DNA from 2 places in the Anoxybacillus sp. P3H1B genome. Region 1 is predicted to be linked to the other one. Evidence: riboswitches for the same ligand, from Rfam matches in the RefSeq annotation. Region 1 holds a riboswitch; the other holds the start of a gene.
The links. Region 1 has a riboswitch for thiamine pyrophosphate ahead of thiM (hydroxyethylthiazole kinase). Riboswitches for the same ligand answer to the same signal wherever they lie in the genome.
Positions count from the first base shown of each region.

Region 2: another riboswitch for thiamine pyrophosphate. It lies ahead of thiC (phosphomethylpyrimidine synthase ThiC); the one in region 1 lies ahead of thiM (hydroxyethylthiazole kinase).

Region 1 covers NZ_LPUG01000015.1:130,705-138,985, reverse strand. The annotation lists gene thiE (thiamine phosphate synthase) at 1-158, opposite strand, end outside; gene thiD (bifunctional hydroxymethylpyrimidine kinase/phosphomethylpyrimidine kinase) at 168-980, opposite strand; gene thiM (hydroxyethylthiazole kinase) at 992-1,801, opposite strand; TPP riboswitch at 1,884-1,995, opposite strand; gene AT864_RS09830 (glycosyltransferase family 2 protein) at 2,047-3,069, opposite strand; gene AT864_RS09825 (DUF6044 family protein) at 3,083-4,750, opposite strand; gene AT864_RS09820 (FdhF/YdeP family oxidoreductase) at 5,059-7,392, opposite strand; gene fdhD (formate dehydrogenase accessory sulfurtransferase FdhD) at 7,861-8,281, shown strand, end outside.
Region 2 covers NZ_LPUG01000010.1:11,578-19,858, forward strand. The annotation lists gene AT864_RS03615 (amino acid permease) at 1-1,083, shown strand, start outside; gene AT864_RS03620 (nitric oxide synthase oxygenase) at 1,146-2,261, shown strand; gene AT864_RS03625 (NAD(P)-dependent oxidoreductase) at 2,303-3,184, opposite strand; gene AT864_RS03630 (methyl-accepting chemotaxis protein) at 3,776-5,029, shown strand; TPP riboswitch at 5,095-5,209, shown strand; gene thiC (phosphomethylpyrimidine synthase ThiC) at 5,359-7,080, shown strand; gene AT864_RS03640 ((2Fe-2S)-binding protein) at 7,205-7,684, opposite strand; gene AT864_RS03645 (xanthine dehydrogenase family protein subunit M) at 7,681-8,281, opposite strand, start outside.

The DNA of each region.
Region 1 (8,281 bases):
AGAGCCCCTTTGCCCTTTTCGCGAAATTGAAACATCGTAATTCCGCCTTCAATCGCTTCTGTCAGCACCTCTAACGGACTTCGTTCACAATTGTTGCTTCCCATAATAAAATAAACACGTAATTGCTCTTTCAGACTATCCATTGAAGTTTGCGCCATTTTCATCACCTACGACATCCATTTTTGCCGATACGCCCAATGGTTGGTTGGGCCATGCCCATTGCCGATCCCCAGTTCGTTTTCAATCGCGGCTTGAATAAATGCTTTCGCTGTTTCGATCGCTTCATGGACGCTGCGCCCCTTAGCAAGCTCCGCTGTTACTGCAGCGGCAAACGTGCAGCCTGTTCCATGCGTATGTCTCGTTTCAATTCGGGCGCCCTTGAAATAGGAAAATTCACGGCCATCATATAGCAAATCAACCGCTGCATTTTCAACATCATCGTGGCCTCCTTTAATGACCACGTACGTGACTCCGATTTTGTGAAGCTGTTTTGCCGCTTCTTGGCGTTCCTCTAATGTGCGGATCTTCATCCCCGTCAATACTTCTGCCTCTGGAATGTTAGGAGTGGCTACCATCGCCAGCGGCAACAAATGTGTTTTTAACGCTGACACCGCTGCTTCCTGTAAAAGTGGTGCCCCGCCTTTAGCGATCATAACCGGGTCAACGACAAGCCGACGCCAGCCAAATTGCTTCACCTTTTTCGCTACGGCTTGGATGATATCTGCATTAAACAACATGCCCGTTTTGACGGCGTCTGCTCCTAAGTCCGTACCAATGGATTCAATCTGCTGCTCAACGGCTTCTACAGAAAGCGGATACACTCCCTGCACGCCAAGCGTATTTTGCGCCGTTACCGCCGTTAATGCAGACATTCCAAAGACGCGTAACTCTTGAAATGTTTTTAAATCCGCCTGAATGCCGGCTCCACCTCCACTGTCTGACCCAGCAATCGTTAATGCTTTATAAACTTGATTCACCATGTCTCTCCCCTTCATTCAACTTTGGTAAAGGATCCATATTGACTAATGGCCTCCGCGCCAACTTTGGCCAACTGATTTAAAAAGGCGATTTGAAAGCTTCCAGGCCCATACTCTGCCGCTTCATCAGCAGCTAGTTGCGCCGCCACGCCATAGCTGACAAGCGCCGCTGTTGCCGCTGCTGCATAGTCCTTTTCAACAGCCGCAAACGCTCCGATTACAGATGTGACAAGGCAGCCTGTCCCAGTGACTTTTGTTAACAGCGAATGACCGTTATGAACCACATAAACCGTCGCTCCGTCTGTGACAACATCGTCCTTTCCGGTAATAGCGACTGTCATTTTTAACTGCTGTGCTGCTTTTTTCGCTAGTGCCACCACATCGCCGCTTCCTTCGGCGGCATCCACTCCTTTAATCTCCCACCGCTCGCCGATAACATTCGCGATTTCTGCTGCATTGCCGCGGATGACGGCAATATTTAATTGACGGACTATTTTTCGGGCGGTTTCCGTGCGATATGGCGTCGCTCCCGCTCCAACCGGATCGAAAATCACAGGAACTCCCTGTTCATTTGCTGCCTTGCCGGCAATCAGCATCGCTTCAATTTCCTGTTCATTTAGCGTGCCGATATTTAAAACAAGCGCTCCGGCAATTCGCGCCATATCCGCTACTTCTTGCTTGGCATAGGCCATCACTGGTGAAGCGCCAAGCGCAAGCAGACCATTTGCTGTAAAATTGGTCACAACTACATTTGTGATGTTATGCACAAGTGGATTAGCCTTGCGCACTTGATCGAGTACTTCTGCCACATGTTGCAAATTCATCTTTTCCATCCTCTCCCTTATTCGTTTGTCCAGCTGGATTTGCAAATAAAAATGCACTTTGCGCGTAAGCAAAGTGCATCTATATCGCCTCTATCACTTTCCCTACGCTGGCATTACCCAACAGGTTCAAACGGTCAACGGCGGATGATAGCCGTACTCTCAGCCTGATTCCACAGACTCCCGTATCCTTTTCACTGTTTACAAGCACAGTCTACCCCTTCTCGCCCGAGAATGCAAGCAAAAAATTATGTGCTCCCTCCCGGCAATGATTCCGTTCTTCTTGGCTCTTCATGAAACGAGGAAGATCGCGGCAATGGCAAATTAAATAAATCTAAATCCACAATATAACGAGGGCGCCGTTTCGTTTCTTTATAAATCTTTCCGATGTATTCACCGATTAGCCCAAAAGCAATCAGCTGCAATCCTCCAAGCAGCCAAATCGATGTAATCAACGATGTCCATCCCGTTTGTGTGTGACCGGTCCATTTTAAAAACAGGAAGTAAGCACCAAATAACAGGCTGACAAAAAAAGAAACAAACCCGATCATGGAAATAAAACGAATAGGTGTCACACTAAATGACGTAATACCGTCAAGAGCAAAGGAAATCATTTTTTTTAGCGGATATTTTGTTTCACCGGCAAGTCGTTCCTTTCGATCATAATAAACAACAGTTGAACGAAATCCAAGCAATGGAACAATTCCTCGCAAAAATAAATTGGCTTCTTCAAATCGTTCCAGCTCTTCAACCGCCCGCCTGCTCATCAAGCGGTAATCGGCATGATTATATATAAGGTGAACGCCCATCGCCTTCATCATTCTATAAAATCCCTGTGCTGTATGACGCTTGAAAAACGTATCTGTATCGCGGCGGTTGCGAACCCCGTATACAATCTCATACCCTTCATGAAATTTTTGTACAAACTGGCGGATGACCGACACATCATCCTGTAGATCGGCGTCAATGGAAATGATACAATCTGAGCGAGTTTTTGCGGAAAACAAACCAGCTAATAACGCATTTTGATGGCCGGCATTATGGGCAAGCTTGACCCCTTTGACCTCCGGATAATGCAAACTCGCTTTGTAAATGATCGTCCATGTTGCATCTCGGCTTCCATCATCGACAAATAGTAAAGCACTATATTCGGAAATAAGCCGCTCCCTGACAAGCTGCTCGCGCAGTTCGCGCAGCTGCCGAATCGTTTCCGGAAGCACTTCTTCTTCGTTGTAGCAAGGTACAACAATCGTTAATACAGGTTCGCTCATGATGCTCTCCTCCCTATGATGCTAGTTTGTATAAATAAATCGTCCATGCGGATTCCTTGGAATGAAACACTTTCTCAAGCCGTAGCTGATTTTGGGCTGCGTTTTCGATCGGAAGCGCCGAAAAAATATAACGGCCGCCCATCTTGCGGAATACATCGGTATTCAGCTCTAAATGTTGAATTTTCTTCTTTGAATTCTTTTTAAACATGTAGTGCTTGCCAAGCTCATCGACAAATAAATAGCAACGGCCGCCCCACTTATCGAAATACTTGCGCAGCGTCTGGTTTTTTGCTAGCTCAGGAGCAATGATTTGCCGAAATTGATGTTTATATTCAAGCGGATAAAAATTGTTGTACGTATCCAGCGTATAAAAGCCGTTATATTGAGCAATGGCCGGATGAATGCCGATGCTGGCAACGCGGTATGTATCAACGGGCCGCGCGATATAACGTTTAATTTCCGCGAATTGTTTTTCAGCGTAGAACTGGCGAAACGACGGCTTATTTTGATACATAATTTCTTCGTTAAATATAGCTAAAATAAAAAGCTGCAGCGCAAGCGCCAGCCACACAACATTTTTCCATGCTTTAGCATGCTGCCATATGATTCGCAATGAAAGAGCAAACAATACGTAAATCACCATAGGTCGCAAGAAGTGATAGCGGGCAAAATTAAACTTATTAAGAAGATCAAACCGTTCTGTAAGTGGCAGCCACCCTCGATAAAACCAAAACGCATACCACAGGGAAAGGGCAAAGTTAAGCACATGGAGAAATAAAAACAGCTTTTCTTGCCGCCATTTCTTCCTTTTTCCCACAAAATACAAGGCGAAAAGCGTGATTGGTAAAATCACGAGTCCGTGCACGGTCATGACATGCGTATGACCAAGAATATAATTTTTAAATGTCAAACGAACCGCACGCCAAAAAGAAAGATCAGCATGAAAATATTCATCGCGGCTTGTTGGCTCTTCGGAAAATAGAAGTGAATGAACAAGCCGATAATCAACGGCTAAATATAACACAGTCATATAGATGATGGCGGCCAAAAAGCGCAGATTCCATCTTTTATACCTCAATGCATCCACAAGCCACCAAATGCCCAGAGCACTGAGGAAAAAGAAGAAACCAAGTACAAGACCAGAGTATAGCGGCAATAGTGTAAGCACGAGATAATCCACCCACGACCGCCTGCCAGCGCGAATATTTAAAAACGCCCAAAGTGCCAGCGGCATACCAAGAGTGCTTAACATTCCGGACGGCCAAAATGGTGTTAATGCAAAAGCAAGTGCTACACCAATGCGAATCCATGCCCATTCTTTCTCCCTCATAACATGCGTTTTCAGCAATAAGTACATTCCGATAAAAGCAAATACCCTTGTAATCAGCTGGCTGAGTCCATAAGCATAAATCGATGGAAATAACGCATGGAGCCATACGATTCCACTAAATTCTGTTCCAAAGGCATTTCGCGGCAGACCGTTAATGATTTGCGGAATGACCGCCCCCACCGGCCCAAACAGCTGACCGCTGTTGGCGAGCACCTTGTACCAAGCGATGTTGGAATCTAAATTATCATGTACTCGCATATGCGCATTCTCGCCTAAAATAAAATAAGGCGATACAAACAAAGCGATCACAAGGAATGAGAAGAGCAAAAGTCGCTTTTCTGTTATCGTCATTTCTTCTCCTCCTCTTGTCTGATCATGTTATTTTTATCTTTTAACAAAAAGAGGAAATTATACAGAAAAAAATTGCATGTATAGCAAAAACGTGCGGCTCGATCGTCTCTATACTATGGACACAACTCTATGAGCCGCCTTTGTTCTCAAGAAGCACCATGCATATCAAGTGTGGTCTAAGTCGATACAACCCCTTTCATCGTTGCGTCCTGCCTCTCTTTTGCTGAACCCCTAACATTTCGGCGCTTGATGCCCCCATAAAAAAACAGCGCCATTCCCTCTTATTTGGAATGGCGCTTTCGCAAACGTTATTCTACATTTAATTCGAGCTCTTCAATCCGTTTTTCTGCATAGTTTTGATCCTTTTGCGCATGATAATGCTCCGCTTTTTCAACGATGGCCACCGTATTGTATTCCGGAATGTGCGCGTACGTTTCATACACTCCTTTTGGAATGAGCACATTTCCCTCCGGCCAATAGACGGCGATGTTGCCGCGTTTGACGTCCGCGTATTTGGCGCTCCCCTGCATCATGCCATGCCGGTTGTACACAACGATCGGTTCACCGTCGCGAATATGGAGCGATTTGGCGTCTTCTTCGTTCAGCAAAATATCATAACGGTCGGCGTTATTAAACGGGTCTTTCTCGCTATAGACCATCGAGTTGAACTGCTTGCCCCGCCTTGTTGTGACAAAAAAGCTGCCTTCCGTCTTGCGCAGCTCTGGCAATTCGATCGGAATAAGGTTTCCGCGGCCGTCTGGGGTCGGGCATATGCCGCCTTCACAAAGCCACGCGCCGCCCCATTGAAACACATCACCTTTTTTCCGCAAATGTTGAATGCCGTCGTAGTTTCGGTTGGCCACCGCAATTTCGTCGCGAATTTGCTGGGCGTTTTGAAACTCGATGAGATGCTTTTGTTCCGGCTTGACTCTAGAGGCGAGATCAACATAAATTTCCCATTCCGCGCGCGCTTCCTCAATGCGTGGGCCGTCAATTTCCGGGCTGAAATAGACCATCCGCTCTGTGCTGGTCGAGGTACCGCCACCCGGCTGCTCGTATCGCGTCATCGCCGGTAAAATAATCACCTCTTCCTTCGCATCTAAGAGTGTTGAAGTATTGAAAATAATATCTTGATGCACGCGCAGCTCCAACTGTTCAAGCGCCTGGCGAACGAAATCAGGATTCGGCATCGTCTCAAGAAAATTGCCGCCGCTCGTATACATCAGCTTCATTTTTCGTTCATGACCATCTGGAAGCAAGATGTTTTCAATCGTTTGTCCGATTGTGTCCCCTTGCCAGCGAGGAATCGGAAAGCCCCATATTTGTTCAAGACGGGTAATATTTTCCTCATCAAATTCGCCGCCCGGAAGAACAAATGGGTCAGCCCCCATTTCCCCCGAACCTTGCACACCGCTATGGCCGCGAATCGGCATGACGCCGCAATGCTCACGTCCGATAAACCCGCGAAGCAAGGCAAGGTTAACGACTTGTGACACATTATCCGTACCGAACCGGTGCTGAGTCAATCCCATGCTCCAAACAAATACAGCTGACTTGGCATTAGCCAGTAATCTAGCAAACTCATACATTCGTTCCTTTGAAAGCCCCGATGACTGCTCAAGCGTCTGCCAATCATATTTCGCGACATGCGAACGCAGCTCGTCAACACCGTTCGTGTGTTTGGAGACAAACTCCCAATTAATTGCATCCTCCATCTCAAACCAATGCTTGATAACTCCATTTATAAAGGCGATATCTCCGCCAATATGGACTTGATAAAAATCATCTGCGATTTTTGTTCCGAATAAAGCGCTTTCCCAAATGGACGGAATCCAGTAGTTTTCCATAGCCGGCTCACGGTACGGATTCACAACGATGATTTTCGTGCCTGCTTTTTTCGCAGCGTACATATATTTCGTCGATACCGGCTGGTTGTTGGCAGCCACAGATCCCCAAAAGACAAGAACATCTGTGCCGATCCAATCTTTATAGCTGCAGCTTGATGCACCGATTCCAAGTGAACGCTTTAACGCTGTTTTGCTTGGTGAATGACAAATGCGTGAAGCATTATCGATGTTGTTTGTTCCTAAAAAGCGCGCTACCTTGGCGGCAGTGTAATACACTTCATTCGTAATGCCGCGCGCTGTCAAATAAAAAGCGATCTGTTTCGGATCAAGTGAGCGGATTTTTCGGGCAATCCGTTCAAGCGCTTCATTCCAACTAATTCTTGTAAACTTTTTTTCTCCTGGTTTTCGTGACAGTGGATAGGGAATGCGGCCAAGCTTGCGCAGCTCTGTACTGTCCATTTTGCGCAGCTCCTCCACATCTTCCAGCCATTTTGGGTCCATTGCTGGCATCGTATTTAGACGAAGTACGTTTAAACGAGTCGTACAAAGATGCGGACCTGTCAATGTTTGATCATGAAGTCCGGATACACCGAGCGCACAACCATCGCATACTCCCTGCGTTAAAATGCGGTAGGCATAAGCAAGCTGGTCTTTGTTTTCCAGCATCACTTTTAAAGTATCACGGAGATGATGAGGCTTTATCTTTCCAACTCCCATCGGCAAAAGGCTCGCCCAAAGCGAGGGTTGGGGACGCTGATTCAGTTTGATTGGGCCGGTGTGTTTCGTTTTGCCCATCTTCGCTCCTCCTTTTTATTGGTCATCCTATTTTCGAAACATTCCTACATTTTTATGGTATTATTATATTATATCATCCCTTCTTATTTCCTCAATCAATATGCAGCTGATCCTTTGAGCATGATCAATAAAAAGGAGAGGATGAATGGTATAAATCAGCGATCCTGATCCGACCAGTCAAACAAGAAAAACATCACTTCATTGAATAGAGTAAATCAAAGGAGAATTCGATGGTTTCGACAGTCGCAGGCAAGTTCTTGACTTGTTTCTCATGCCTGCCCACGGAAGGAAGAAAGATGGGCACATTCCATTGGAGTTCTATCACCACACAAGAGGACATCTCTAAAAGGAAAAGGGTGAAAGATTCACCCGGCTTTATATACGCCTAATAGCTTCGGGGTTATATATGAAAAGAAGGTGAAAAGGGTGAAATCGAATATAACGACTGCCAAGCAAATCTATAAATATATGGAGGGAGAACTTCACGAGCAAGAGGACGCCATTGTTCTTGAACAGCCATTGACCATTATCGTGAATGGAGAGGAGTTTGCCACGCTCGTTTGTTCGCCAGAGCACCTTGATGAGCTTGTTCTCGGCTTCCTTGCTTCTGAAGGAGTGATTCGTTTCCACGATGATATTCACCAACTATCCATTGACGAAGAGCAAGGGTTTGCCTATGTTGATCTGTCCGTACCTCTAGCCCCAGCTTCTTCTTTTTCCAAACGGTTCATCGGCTCATGCTGTGGAAAAAGCCGACAGTTTTATTTATTAAATGATGTAAAAACAGCAAAAACGATTACAACCTCCACACGCATCCGCGTTGAGCAATGCTTCGCTCTTATGAATACATTGCAAAATGAAAGCACGGTTTTTCGCCATACAGGAGGAG
Region 2 (8,281 bases), on a different contig from region 1:
GTCAGCATTTTAATGAAACGATGGTTTCCAGATGTCCCTTCTTGGATTTGGTGCGTCATTTTTGCCGTTGTTTTATTTTCCATTAATGCGTTATCATCAAGAAGCTTTGCCGAGGTCGAATTTTGGTTTTCCAGCATTAAAGTCCTTACCATTATTGCTTTCATTTTATTAGGTGGAGCCGCTATGTTCGGCCTGCTTGAAATGAAAGGCGGTCAGGCGGCTCCGCTGTTTTCCAACTTCACAGATCATGGCGGATTATTTCCAAACGGTCTTGCTGCGATTTTGGTCACGATGATTGGCGTTAACTTCTCTTTCCAAGGAACAGAGCTTGTGGGTGTTGCAGCTGGGGAAAGCGAAAACCCGGAAAAAACCGTGCCAAGGGCAATCAATAACACGGTTTGGCGAATTTTGCTTTTCTTTGTGTTGGCCATTTTTGTTTTGGCGGGGTTGTTCCCATGGGAAAAAGCAGGATTAGTGGAGAGCCCGTTTGTGGTCGTATTTGACAATATCGGAATTCCGTATGCTGCGGATATTGTTAATTTTGTCATTATTACGGCTGTTTTATCTGTAGCTAACTCTGGCCTTTATGCTACTTCGCGTGTGCTTTGGTCCATGTCTCGCCAAGGAATGGTAAGTCCGATTTTCAGTAAGCTCTCCAAAAATGGCGTCCCGATTAATGCACTGATCGCAAGTATGTTAATTGGTTGCCTATCTTTGCTATGTGGTATTTTTGCTGAGGATACCGTTTATGTATGGTTGCTTTCAATTGCCGGATTTGGCGCTGTTACCGTATGGGCCTCTATCGCTCTATCAAACTATTTAGCAAGAAGAGCATTTTTAAAGCAGGGAGGCAATGTGGCTGATTTAAAATATCGGACACCGCTTTATCCGATTGTTCCTCTTTTGGCGTTTTCGTTAAATGTAGTCGTGATTATTAGCCTTGCTTTTATTCCGGATCAGCGGCTGGCGCTTTATTGCGGGATTCCATTTATGGTGGCGTGCTATATTTACTATCATCTTGTCGCTAAACACCGCACAGCTAAGCTGCAATCATCATTTCAGATGAATATGGAGAAAATGTGAAAAGTGAAATAGGGCTCCGGACATGGGCCCTATTTTTTGATACAATGACTTTGGACGAACAGATGAAAAAACACAAGGAAATTGAGGGACGTATATTGCGCAATCAAGAACGGTTATGGAATGAAGCAGTGCAGTTTATTCGGTTGTGCTATCAGGAATTGGGAAAAAGTGAAGAAACAATCAGCCAGCGTTTGCAGCAAATCCGCGATGAAATGGAGCAAACGGGCACTTATAGCCATACGTATGAAGAACTGGAGCATGGTGCCAAAATGGCGTGGCGCAACAGCAACCGCTGCATCGGTCGCTTGTTTTGGCAGACGTTGCAGGTCATCGATGCTAGGCATGCTGAAACAGAAGAGGATGTGGCTGCCCATTTATTGCACCATATTGAGTTTGCGACAAACAATGGAAAGATCCGGCCGACGATTACCGTCTTTAAACCGGATGGGACCGTTCGTATTTGGAACCATCAATTAATCCGTTATGCCGGCTATGAGACAAGGGACGGAATCATTGGCGATTCTGCCTCGCTTACGTTGACAAAGGCGTGCCAACAGCTCGGCTGGGAAGGGGAACGCACCCATTTTGATATATTGCCGCTTGTTATTCAAGTTTCAGGAAAACAGCCGAAATGGTTCGAAATTCCAAAAGAGCTTGTATTAGAAGTGCCACTGGAACATCCGAGCTTTTCATGGTTTCGGGATCTGCAGTTAAAATGGTATGCGGTGCCGATTATTTCTGATATGTGTCTGGAAATTGGCGGCATTCGCTACATGGCTGCGCCATTTAACGGATGGTATATGGAAACGGAAATCGGGGCTCGCAATTTGGCTGACGATTACCGTTACAATATGCTTCCAAAGATCGCTTCTTGCATGGGGCTTGATATGAGTACAAATGCAACACTTTGGAAGGATAAAGCATTAATTGAATTAAACATGGCTGTGCTTTATTCTTATAAAAAAGCGGGTGTCAGTATGGTCGACCACCATACAGCCGCCCAGCAATTTAAATTGTTTGAGCAGAAAGAACGAGAAGCGTGCCGCCATGTCACAGGGGATTGGACGTGGCTGATTCCTCCTGTTTCACCAGCGACAACGCACATTTTTCATAAAAACTATGACAATACGGTCGTTTTGCCGAATTTCTTTTATCAAAGCCGCCCGTATGAATCATAAACGATGAATAAAGGAATATCCGCTGCCTGTCGCTGCGCTGTTTATGGAGACAGGCGGTTATTTTTTTTGGTTGATAAAAACGAATAAATCGCTGAAAAATCTTCCTGAGCCCATCCATTCTGGCTGGCGAGGCCATAGATTTCTTTGGCGACATTCGTAAGCGGCAAAGAAATGTGATGCTCATAAGCGGCTTGGGCGATCAGCTGTAAATCCTTTTGCATATATGCAAGCGGGAATTCTGTTGCGAACTGGCGCTGAAGAATTTTTTCGCGTTTCCCGTTTAAAAAGGGGGCAGCGGTCGGGCCGTTCAGAAGCGTGTTGACAACCGTTTCTGTCTCTAATCCAAGCGCTTCGCCAAGCGCGACAGCCTCCGCGAAAGCTGCCATTGAATGAGCGAGCATTAGATTCACGACAAGCTTCATGGCTGTTCCTTTGCCATTTTCTCCTTGATAATGGATCGCTTTCCCCATGACATTCAACATCGGTTCCACTTTCTTAAGATCTTTCGGATCCCCGCCTACAAAAAAGACTAACTCTCCTTTTTCGGCTGGAATCACCGAGCCGGAGACAGGAGCATCTAAAAAGCGAATGCCTCGCTTTCTGGCCTCTTCTGCCATTTGGCGCGTAAAGGACGGATCCACCGTGCTGCAGTCCACCCACAGCTTTTCTGGCGATAAATGATGCAAAAAGCCGTTTTCCCCAAAAGCAGCGGCTTCAACCACTTTTGGATGGGCAAGCATCGTAAAGAGTACATCGGCTTGTTCAGCGGCTTCTTTCGGTGAATTAGCCCACTTTGCTCCTGCTTCTAACAGCGGAGCGGCTTTTTCTTTTGTGCGGTTATGGACGATAAGCTCATGCCCGCTTTCAAGTAAATTTCTTGCCATACGGCTTCCCATAAGTCCTAGACCAATGAATCCGATCATCGTTAATCCCCTTTCCTTTTTTGAACGCTTCCCACCTACACTTTGCTGAGAAGAGGGGTTAGGTATTCCCGCCCATGGAAAAGGAGGGGGGCGTTTTCCTCTGTTTCATGGGATAATATTGGCTCTTTTTTTTCGTGATTTTACCACTTTTGTTTCGTGTGATTCAAGGGAAACGCCAGCGCTGAAGTGGAATGCGAAGTCAGAGTTGATGACAGGAGCAATCAATCGCTGTGATTTTGCAAAGAGGGAAAAATAGATAGCTAGGGGAGGGCTGCCTCCATTTTTGCGCACTGAAAAGCAGGCTCTTGCCGATTTCTGTCACATGGAGCAAGCAGATCCGCTACGAGGAAAATATTCAGCATGCGATAGTCCTAGAGAAATGCCCAATGCTTCATGAGACGAAATGGAATAAGTGAAAAATCAAATAGTCGTTGTTCGTTATATTTATAAAATAATAAGAGCGAATATATAATTTATATGTCTTAATATGTCGGTTTTTAAAAGTATACTATAATAAAAATTATCTTCCGTTTTGTAGAAAAGGAATGATATAATATTTATGAATTGACTGAAAATTCGGAGGGAACAAAGGTGTCACTATCAAGCTATATTATTCGCACTCTGATGGTTGTTATTCCTGGAGTGGTGCTAATTGCTCTAGCGGTATGCTTAGGAAACGGGATCAGCGGTTCCGCTTTTGGATGGACTATAGCAGGGACGGCATTATTTGGCATTGTTCTAGGTATTTTGTCAGCTACTTTGAATTATCGTCGTTTTGTTGCACCGATTGCGATCATTAATGACTATTTAGAAAAAATGACGGAAGGCGATTTATCTGTGCGAGTTCCTGTGGAGAGTGTCAAAGAACTGAGGCCGATCGCTCTTTGCATGAACGAAATGGCCAAAACATGGGGTGAGGTCATGGCGCATATGAAGCGCCATTCAGATGAGATGACGTTATTTGCCGAGCAGCTTTCCCATAATACGGAGCAAACAACAAAAGCGACGGAACAAATTGCAACAACCATGGAAAACATCGTATCTCACTCAGACCAACAAGCCAAGATGACAAAAGAAACGTCTTATTCCATGAATGAAATTTCCAGTTCTTTACTGCAAGTCGCTGCGAATACAGAACAGGTGACTACGAATGCAGGCGAAATGTTGATGAAAGCGGCATCAGGAAAACAATCGATTGAAAAAATGGAAGAGCAAATGCGTTTTATTCATGAGCATGTCCAATTGCTCGGTCAAATCATTAAAGGATTAGGAGAACGTTCTACTGAAATCGGCCAAATCACGCAAGTCATCACAGGGATTTCTTCACAAACCAACTTGCTCGCATTAAATGCGGCAATCGAGGCAGCGCGGGCGGGAGAGCAAGGGAAGGGATTTGCCGTTGTCGCTGATGAAGTGAGAAAGCTGGCGGAGCAATCGGCACAATCCGCCCAGCAAATTACAAAATTAATTGATGACATTCAACAAGAAACCGATAAAGCCATTGGGTCAATGGATGTTGTTGCCGATGAAGTTTCTCAAGGGCTTCATGTCGTTCAAACAGCCGGACTTTCCTTTGAACAAATCCGGCGATCTATTAACGGGGTCAATGAACAAATTGAAGGAGTTTCAGTCGTAATTCGCCAAATGACGCAAAGCGCCCAGAACGTTGCTTCAGCCATTGAACATATGGCAGAAATCGTGGAACAATCGTCAGCGGGCTCTAGCCATATTTCAGCAGCGACCCAAGAACAGATGGCTTCTATGGAAGAAATCGCTTCTTCTGCTTCTGCGCTGAATGAAATGGCTGGAGAAATGCAGAATCTATTAGGGAAATTTCGGGTATAGGAAAACATAAGAAAAATGTTTACATAAATGAATAAATATGCTAAACTTTCCCTAAAAGTAAATAATGGATCTACTAGGGGAGTCCAATAGCTTGGACTGAGAGAAGAACGCGCGAAAGTTCTTTGACCCTTTGAACCTGATCTGGGTTATGCCAGCGTAGGGAAGTAGATAGTGGGAGTATGGATTGTTGCATATACTTTGCGCTATTTGTTGATTCCATCGGGTTCTCTTTTTGGAGAACCCGATTTTTGCTTTTTCCCCACCGTCTTTTTTTCGTACGTTTTGGTGTAGCCCTTAGATCGAATGAAACAAAAAGGAGGAAGGGTTGCATGCAAAACGTTTTATCTTCTATGCCGTTTCCAGCCAGTAAAAAAATGTATGTAGAAGGATCGCGTTCTGATATTCGCGTTCCTATGCGTGAAATTACGCTAAGCCCAACCAAGACGGAAGCCGGAGAGTCTAAAAACGATCCGATCTGTGTATATGACACGAGCGGGCCGTATACCGACACGGAATTTCAAGCGGACATTTACCGCGGGCTTCCTGAACTGCGCAAACGTTGGATTTTAGAAAGAGACGATGTCGAGGAATACGAAGGACGGCCAGTGCGTCCAGAGGACAACGGCCTCTCCAAAGGAAAGGAATCGAACATCTATCTTCCCTTTAAGCGGACGCCGCTACGTGCCAAAAATGGCAAGGCAGTCACACAAATGCATTATGCGAAACGCGGGATCATTACTCCGGAGATGGAATTTGTCGCTATTCGGGAGCAGATGGATCCAGAGCTGGTCCGTCAAGAGATCGCGGCCGGGCGGGCGATTATACCAGCCAATATCAACCATCCGGAAAGTGAACCAATGATTATTGGGAGACGTTTTCATGTCAAAATTAACGCTAATATCGGCAATTCAGCCGTCACTTCATCAATTGACGAGGAAGTGGAGAAAATGCTCTGGGCTGTCCGCTGGGGAGCAGATACGATCATGGATTTATCAACAGGAAAGCAGATTCATACGACGAGAGAGTTTATTATTCGTAATTCCCCTGTTCCAGTTGGGACGGTTCCGATCTATCAAGCGTTGGAAAAGGTGAATGGAATAGTTGAAGATTTATCGTGGGAAGTTTATCGCGATACACTGATTGAGCAGGCTGAACAAGGAGTTGACTATTTTACGATTCACGCTGGGGTATTGCTTCGTTATATACCGTTGACCATTGGAAGAACAACAGGAATTGTGTCGCGCGGTGGCTCGATTATGGCGCAATGGTGTTTGGCCCATCATCAGGAAAATTTCTTATACACTCATTTTGAGGAAATTTGCGAAATTTTAAAGTCCTATGATATCGCCATATCGTTAGGAGACGGTTTGCGGCCTGGATCGATTGCCGATGCGAATGATGAAGCGCAATTTGCAGAATTAGAGACGCTTGGCGAGCTCACTCAAATAGCATGGAAGCATGATGTCCAAGTGATGATTGAAGGGCCTGGGCATGTGCCGATGGATAAAATCAAAGAAAATGTCGACAGGCAGATGGAGATTTGCCATGGTGCGCCATTTTATACGCTTGGTCCGCTGACGACGGATATCGCCCCGGGATATGACCATATTACATCAGCGATCGGTGCGGCAATGATCGGCTGGTATGGAACCGCGATGCTTTGTTATGTGACGCCGAAAGAGCATTTAGGATTGCCGAATAAGGAGGATGTGCGCCAAGGAGTGATTGCTTATAAAATTGCGGCGCATGCTGCTGACTTAGCGAAAGGGCATCCAGGAGCGCAAATGCGGGATGATGCGCTGTCGAAAGCGCGCTTTGAGTTTCGTTGGAACGACCAATTCCATCTCTCGCTGGACCCGGAACGGGCTAGGGAATATCACGATGAGACACTCCCGGCGGAAGGGGCGAAGGTGGCTCATTTTTGTTCCATGTGCGGCCCCAAATTTTGTTCGATGAAAATTTCCCATGATTTGCAAAAAAGCATAAAAGAGGACGGGATGAAGCAAAAAGCGAAGGAGTTTGTTGAAACCGGTTCGAGACTTTATCAATGATAAGCTCAATAAGGACATGGATTTGTCTTGCTGACGGATCACGCGGTGCGTATGAAGAGGAGCATCTGGTTCATTCACAGAAAAGCCTTTCCCGGCCAATATGGCGGGAAAGGCTAAAAAGTAATCAGTCTTTGCTTGCTTGCTTTTCTGCGAGCACAGATTTGACCGCCTGCTCAATTTCAAAGTAGCTGGTGCAACGACAAACATTGGATTCAAGCCACTTTTCAATGATTGGTTCCGAGGCGTTCGGCGTGCTTTCAACAAGAGCATGGGCGTTCATAATAAACCCGGGCGTGCAATATCCGCATTGAAAGGCGAAATGCTCGACAAATGCTCGTTGGATGGGGGCATCGCGCAATCCCTCAATGGTTGTAACGGATTTTCCAATGGCTTCAATGGCTAGTATCATACACGATTTAATCGGCGTTTTATCCATCAATACGGTGCATGCACCGCAATCGCCGTTTAAACAACCCGGCTTGGCGCCTGTCAAACCAAGGTGATTGCGAAGAACAAAAAGAAGCGTATCCGCTTGTCTGGCTATCACGGAGTATTTCTCTCCATTGACAGTAAGCGGTATTTCACATTTGGATGATGAACTCATCTTTCGGCCTCCTCCAGTTCAGTAAGAATGTCCCAAAGCGTATTTTTTAACACAAATAAACGATATTCCGCTGAACCTTCGATATCATCCAAAATCGGTTCGGGCAATTGCTGTAACGCATAGTCGATTCGTGCGTCGATCGGAAGATGGCGGGCATTTAACATCTCTTCTACTTTTGGCGAACGAAATGGAAATGGACAGACGCCGCTAAAAGCAGTGCGGAGTTCATTTCCTTTTTTTAAAGCGGAAACGGTGACGAGCGGGTAGCCAACCTTGCCCTGTTTTCGGCGTTTCATATGGACATGGGGCATCGTTAAATATGCCGCATTCATTTTGACTTGCACAAGAAACTCCCCAGGCTGCAGTTGGATGCTTTGCTGGAAGACTTCATGAATCGGTCTTTGCTGAACCCCCGATTTTCCAGCAATCACAATATCACTGTCTACAAGTAAAAGAGGCAGTACGGTTTCACGGTAAAAAATTTGGCCGCAAATGTTGCCTCCAAGCGTAATCTGATTGCGCGCCGTGCGATCTGCAATTTCACTTGCCGCCTTGGCTAATAGCGGAAATGCGTTTGTTTCCTCAATAGCGGTAAGA